Regions from separate parts of the Dyella sp. LX-66 genome, predicted to be linked through region 2. Evidence: riboswitches for the same ligand, from Rfam matches in the RefSeq annotation. Region 2 holds a riboswitch; the other holds the start of a gene.
The links. A riboswitch is a leader RNA that binds a small molecule or an ion and turns the genes downstream of it on or off. The one in region 2 is predicted to bind S-adenosylhomocysteine.

Region 1 (3,408 bases), on a different contig from region 2:
CTGCTCCTTCTTCACTTCCTTCAATTGCGGCGTGGGATGCGCGAAGTGCGTGAGCGCGCGCGGCGCGCTGCTGGAGGCCAGTTCGCGCACGTAGAAGTTCGGCGTCTCCGTGGGCGCTTCGCGCGAGGTCAGCGCGTGCTTGCCCTGCGCATCGAGCAGCACCTGCGGCGCTTCGTAGTACGGCGCCTGCGAATGGAACAGGCGCTCGCTCTTGCCGCTGTCCAGGTCGACCTTGTCGATAAACGGACGATCGCCTTCCGGCGAAGCGCCCTTGCCCAGGCGGAAGATGCCGTGCCCGTCGGCGGTGACCACCAGGCGCTGCTCGCCGTGCTCGTCGATCGCCGTCGCGGGCAGGCCCGGGTCCTTGTAGCGGTCCTCGGAGGAACCTTCGCGCACCAGCTTCGGCGCCTGCTGCGGACGGTCCGGCGCGATGCGCCATTCCTTCACCTGGCGCGTCTTCCACCAGAACTCCTCGATCAGCGCCAGCTCGCCCGAGCCCCAATAGGCGCCGGCATAACGGCTGGCCAGGCGCGCCAGCACGGTGGGTTCCTGCGTGAACGGCGCCGCCTGGGTCTTCACCAGGTCGCGCACCTCGGCCTGGCGTGCGGGGTCGCCGCCGTCCTGCGCCTCGGCCCAGACCAGGGTGGCGGGTGCGTCGGCGCGCCAGTCGATGTCGCGCACGCCGGTGCGCACGGCGTCGTTGCCGGTGGGCAGGCCGTCGATCAGCGGCTGGTGCGCGATCTCCTTGACCAGCTTGCCGTCCAGATCCAGCACTTCGATGCGGCGCGGGAAGTAATCCACCGGCACCAGGTAGGAGAACGGCCGCTCGACGCGCTCGCGCAGCACATAGCGGCCGTCCGGCGAGGGCGCGAGCGACAGCGTGAGCGCGGGTTCGCCGAGCCTGGTCACCTTGCCGTCCAGGTCGACCAGGGCGGCCTGCGCGCGCAGGTAGTGCTCCAGCACGCGTGCGTCGTTCTCGTTGTGCAGCAGGTCCTGGTAGGTGGGCAGCGACCTCACGCCGCCGCCGGCGCGCGTCTCCTGCACGTTCGGGCCGGTGGGAATGCCGCCACCGGCCGGCGCCTCGCCCTGCCCGTCGGGCCGCAGTTCCACCAGCAGGCGCTTGCTGTCGGACATCCAGCGGTAGCCGCGGCCGGACACGGTATTGAGCGGCAGCTCGGTCAGGCGGCGCGCGCTGTGTGCAGCGACGTCGACTACCCACAGCTCGTTGCGCCCGGATTTCGCATCCACCTGGTTGAAGGCCAGGAAGCGCTGGTCCGGCGACCAGCTGGTGGTGGCGATCGACAGCGGCGCCGGCAGGCCCTGCAGGCGCTGCTCCTTGCCGCTGGCGATATCCAGCAGCCACAGGTCGGTGCCGAAGGAAAAGCGGCTCTGCGCATAGGTGCGCGGATTGATGCGCAGACCGGCCAGCTTCAGCTCGGGCTGCGCCACCAAGTCGATGCCGGGCAGCGCGGGGGTCTGGATCAGCGCCAGCAGGTCGCGGTGCGGGCTGATCGACAGCTGCGGCGGACGCGGCGCGTCCACCAGCGCCTGCAGCGGCGCGGGCGGCAGGCGGTAGCCGTCGGCCGGGGCGGCCGCCGCGGGCGGGGCCAGCGGGGTGCGGGCGGAGGTGGCCAGCGGCAGTGCCGCCAGCAGGAAACCAACGAGGGCGAGACGCCGGAGCGGACGGTTCATGGGGGCAGACGGCCTCTGGACGAAGAAACTTGCGACGTTACCGGCCCGGCGCCGGCCGGGCCTAGGCCATCCGTCATGGTCGGGGCCGCCTGGGCGCCCGGGCCGGCGTGACGAATCCCGAACGCCGCAGCGGCTATACTTCCGAACTCCCATCGAGGGGCGCTGCGACCGCGGCTGTGTCTTGCCCAGTTAAGAGGCGGCACGAGTCCGGCCAGGCTCGATGGTTTTCATCGTCAAACGGCGCCCGGTCAACCGATGCGGCATTCCCTGCCGCACAAATTTCCGGAGCCACACCATGAACGCAGTAAGCAAAGAAGCCGCCGGCCAGGACTTCAAGGTCCGCGATATCTCCCTCGCCGACCTCGGCCGCCGCCGTATCCGCATGGCGGAAGAGGAAATGCCGGGCCTGATGCAGATCCGCGCCCGCTACGCCAAGGAGCAGCCGCTCAAGGGCGTGCGCCTGTCCGGTTCGCTGCACATGACCAAGGAAACCGCGGTCCTGATCGAGACCCTGAGCACCCTGGGCGCCTCGGTGCGCTGGGCCTCCTGCAACATCTTCTCCACCCAGGACGACTGCGCCGCAGCCATCGCCGCCGCCGGCATCCCGGTGTTCGCCTGGAAGGGCGAGACGCTGGAGGAGTACTGGGACTGCACGCTGGACATGCTCACCCACCCGGGCATGCAGGGCCCCGAGCTGATCGTCGACGACGGCGGCGACGCCACCCTGCTGATCCACAAGGGTCTGGACATGGAGAACGGCGACGACTGGGTCAACACGCCCAGCGGCAACCATGAGGAGCAGGTGATCAAGGACCTGCTCAAGCGCACCGCCAAGGAGCGTCCCGGTTTCTGGAAGAAGGTCGCGGCCGACTGGAAGGGCGTCTCCGAGGAGACCACCACCGGCGTGCACCGCCTGTATCAGATGATGGAAGCGGGCAAGCTGCTGGTGCCGGCGATCAACGTCAACGACTCGGTCACCAAGAGCAAGTTCGACAACCTGTACGGCTGCCGCGAGTCGCTGGCCGACGGCATCAAGCGCGCCACCGACCTGATGGTCGCCGGCAAGGTCGCCGTGGTGTGCGGCTACGGCGACGTGGGCAAGGGCTGCGCGCACTCGCTGAAGGGCTTCGGCGCGCGCGTGATCGTCACCGAGATCGACCCGATCAACGCCCTGCAGGCGGCGATGGAAGGCTTCCAGGTCACCACCGTGGAAGACACGCTCGGCATGGCCGACATCTACGTCACCACCACCGGCAACAAGGACATCATCACGCTGGAGCACATGGCGGCGATGAAGAACAACGCCCTGGTCTGCAACATCGGCCACTTCGACAACGAGATCCAGATCGACCGCCTGAACGGCGCCAAGGACGTGTCGCGCGAGACCATCAAGCCGCAGGTCGACCGCTACACCTTCGCCGCCACGCAAAGTAAGAGCGGCGGCCACAGCATCTACATGCTGGCCGAAGGCCGCCTGGTGAACCTCGGCTGCGCCCACGGCCATCCGAGCTTCGTGATGTCCAACAGCTTCTCCAACCAGACGCTGGCGCAGCTGGACCTGTGGAAGAACAAGGACGTCTACGAGAAGACCGTCTACCGCCTGCCCAAGCAGCTGGACGAGGAAGTCGCCCGCCTGCACCTGGAGCAGATCGGCGTGAAGCTGACCAAGCTGACCGCGGATCAGGCCGCCTACATCGGCGTGCCGGTGGAAGGCCC
Region 2 (3,408 bases):
GCGGAGCGTGGGTTGGCCTGGTTCTGCCATTGGCGGAGACGGCGTATCCGCAGCCTGTTGTATCGATCACCGTCGGTGTTCTTGGAAAGCATCGCAGCTTGCTGGCGCGGTTGAAGCGTCTATTGGGCGCCGCCCCGATGGAGGAGCAACCATCCATCGGCTACATCGTTAACGTCATTGACGCTATCGAAGTCCTGCGCGCCAGTTCGCCATCCGCAGCGGCCTGGTGGGAGTGCCATACGCCGCATCTGCTTGCGCCAGGCAGGCGGTTTTCGTTTGCGGCGCATTGTTGTGAGGAGCAAAAGGGAGAACGCATTTAGTTGCTCTTATTCCCTTTCTGCGTTCGCTTCACTTTCATTTTATTGGGCACTTCTATGTCATCTGATCAATACCGCCGAAGTGCTCTTCAAAAGCAGAACGAGATTGTGGCTATTCAGAAGAAGAAGGCGGCTGAAATCAAGAGGATTTTGGATATCAATAGCCGTATCTTGAGTGTACAGGAGGCTGCCCGGAAAGCATCGAGCGTCAGCGCCTTTGAGTCCCGCTTGCGAGATATTGCGCGTTACCAGCGAGATGTGGCTTCGTCCGAGAAAAAAGTCGCTGACTTCGAGAAGAATATTGGCCAACTTCAGGCCCGAATTGCGGAGGACCAGCGCAGGCAAGCCGACGAGGAGCAACGGGAAGGCAAAAGGCGGATTCAAGACGAAAGCAATCGTATGCGTCAGCAAACACAGCATATGGCAGCGGTCGACTCTACCTTGCGTCATCACTCCGCTTTACATAGACGGACCGAACACGCCATAGCAAAACTTCTGCAGCCACTCGAACGTATCGTGGTTCTATTCCTCGCCTCCAATCCCATCGATCAACAGCAACTACGTCTCGATGAGGAGGCTCGAAGCATTGGTCAGATGATTCGGGGCTCGAAACATCGGGATGTGGTCAAGCTCGAAACCCGTTGGGCTTTGCAAAGTAGCGATCTTCTTCAGGCGCTCAACGAGTGTCAGCCAACTATCGTTCATTTCAGTGGGCATGGAAGCGACCAAGATGAAATCATTTTCCAGAGCCCGTCTGGTCAAGCGAAATCTGTATCGAAGGAGGCGATAGTCCAGGTCATGAAAACCGTCGCCGAGAACATCCGACTTGTGTTTTTCAACACCTGCTATTCGCATGGTCAAGCCGAGGCAGTGGTTGAGCACATCGAGGCAGCTATTGGAATGAATACGTCCATAGGTGATGAGGCTGCACGGGTATTTTCCTCGAATTTTTACTCAGCAATTGGCTTCGGTCTTTCCGTCAGGAAGGCGTTTGACCAAGCACGTGCTGCGCTCATGCTCGAGGGTATACCCGAGCATGACACTCCTATCCTGTTTGTCCAGGCGGGCTTAGATGCTGACGAAATCGTGCTTGTTACTCCGTAGATGAGGAGCTAAGAAGAACGAATGTGGTTGCGCCGGCTTTGCAGCTAAATGGAAGTGGCTAAAGGGGCAGATGCAGTTAACACCATTTAATGGCCCTTATCCCCGCTTGCCCCTATGAGCAGCAGCTCCAGGAGCCTAAGGAAGCAATGCCCTTTGGCGGCATGCCGGAACATTGACGAAGCGCCGGCAAGTCCACGAAACTACCCGCGCATCGTCACGACGATGCCAGTCATTGCGCGCCGATCGTTCGCCGCGCAGTCGAATCCGAGGGGTGCTGCGACGGACTCGATCCGCCACGCTCGGCTTCGATATCCCAGCAAGGGCGCCCTCCATTGATGGAGGATTTGCTATGTCCCATGCCGTTACACATCGTCTTGCTGTCGCTACGTCCTCGATGGTTCCGGGTATCCATCCGGACGACCGGCACCTGGCGGATTCGCTGCTAAGCCTTGGCATCGAGACGACACCCTGCGTCTGGAACGACCCCGGCGTGGACTGGTCGCGGTACGACGCGGTGCTGATGCGTTCCACCTGGGATTACTTCAAGCACTACGCCGCGTTTGTCGAATGGCTGGATCGCCTGCCCATTCCAACCATCAACGATAAAGCCCTGCTGCGCTGGAACAGCGACAAGCGCTATCTGCCGGAATTGGCCGCGCAGGGCGTCGACATCATCCCCACGACCATGGCATCGGGAACCGAGCTGCGGCAGACGCTGGCGCGGATGTCGGGCCAGGAAGTGGTGGTCAAGCCGACGGTCAGCGGTACGGCCTGGTATACGGCGCGCGGCGTCGTTGGCGATCCCGCGTTCGAGCAGGTCGTGGCGCAACTGCCGAGGGAATTCGAGTATCTGTTGCAGCCCTTCGTGCCTGAAGTGGTCAGCGACGGCGAATGGTCTCTGCTGTTCTTTGGCGGCGAGTACAGCCACGCCGTGATCAAGCGGGCGGCGGCCGGCGATTACCGGGTGCAGTCGGATTTCGGAGGGACAGCCGACGCCGTCGATCCCGATCCGGCACTGATCGCCAGCGCCAAGCGCGCCCTTTCCGCCGCGGCGGCGCTCGGCCATGCCGATAGTGCTTATGCACGCGTCGATGGCGTGATCTGCAAGGGCAGCTTCCTGCTGATGGAGCTGGAAATGATCGAGCCGTTCCTGCACCTTGGGACGCAGCCGGAGGCGGCGGAGCGTTTCGCGCGACATCTGCAGCGGCGGTTGGCTGCTCGGGTCGCCTGAGCATTTCCGGTGGTTTAAAGGGGGCGGGTGTAGTTATCACCGCTTAATTGCTCTCGTCCCCTTTGCCACCCTTTGCCAGTGGTTGCCGGATGGGTCATGCCAGGTGTGTTCCATATTGTCGGTAGTTTTGGAATAACTACCGACGTTTCGGAACATGCGCTCGTCCGCCCCCGACCCATGGCCCGCCTGCATCAACCCATCGGTTTTATGCCCCAGGCATGCAACGCTCGGCGTACTGAAAAAAGACTTCCATCGCCCCGAGTTGTTCCGTGCCAACGATAGCCGCGATATACCCATCCGGCCGCACCAACACCCACTCCCCCGCCGACACCGCATAGCCCGCCCGGAAATGACCCCGATCATCGACAAGCTCCCCGCCTTCACCGATGGTGTGGATACGAAGCCCCGCCCGCGCAGCTACACAAGCACGATCAGCCTCATAACCCAGCAACGTCCAATGCGTACCTTTAAGCAAATCGAATAGCCGCACCGCTTGGCCGCTGACACCACGCATCGGCGCATCGGCAGCGCGGTCTCCAGCGAAAGGACCATGCCGACGCTCCGGCATTTCCAGCGCAAGCGCCGAATTCGCATAACCAAGATCCAACTGCCGCACATTGCGCCCACGCCGCATATCCCCCTGCTTCGCCGCGGCAAGCAACTGCGTGGAAAGCCCAAGCACCTCCGCAGCGACAGGGCGACGCTCCTGCTCGTAGGTATCGAGCAACGCATCTTCTGCACCGCGCAGCACGGCGG

Region 1: it holds a riboswitch for S-adenosylhomocysteine, as region 2 does, so the genes downstream of both, ahcY (adenosylhomocysteinase) here and KK141_RS17970 (hypothetical protein) in region 2, are expected to answer to the same signal.

What each region holds. Positions count from the first base shown of each region.
Region 1 covers NZ_JAHFVJ010000003.1:350,241-353,648, forward strand. Annotated here, with positions in the region: gene KK141_RS08115 (prolyl oligopeptidase family serine peptidase) at 1-1,692, opposite strand, end outside; S-adenosyl-L-homocysteine riboswitch at 1,841-1,945, shown strand; gene ahcY (adenosylhomocysteinase) at 1,988-3,408, shown strand, end outside.
Region 2 covers NZ_JAHFVJ010000010.1:145,707-149,114, forward strand. Annotated here, with positions in the region: gene KK141_RS17960 (hypothetical protein) at 1-320, shown strand, start outside; gene KK141_RS17965 (CHAT domain-containing protein) at 426-1,421, shown strand; S-adenosyl-L-homocysteine riboswitch at 1,682-1,756, shown strand; gene KK141_RS17970 (hypothetical protein) at 1,771-2,652, shown strand; gene KK141_RS17975 (FAD-dependent oxidoreductase) at 2,858-3,408, opposite strand, start outside.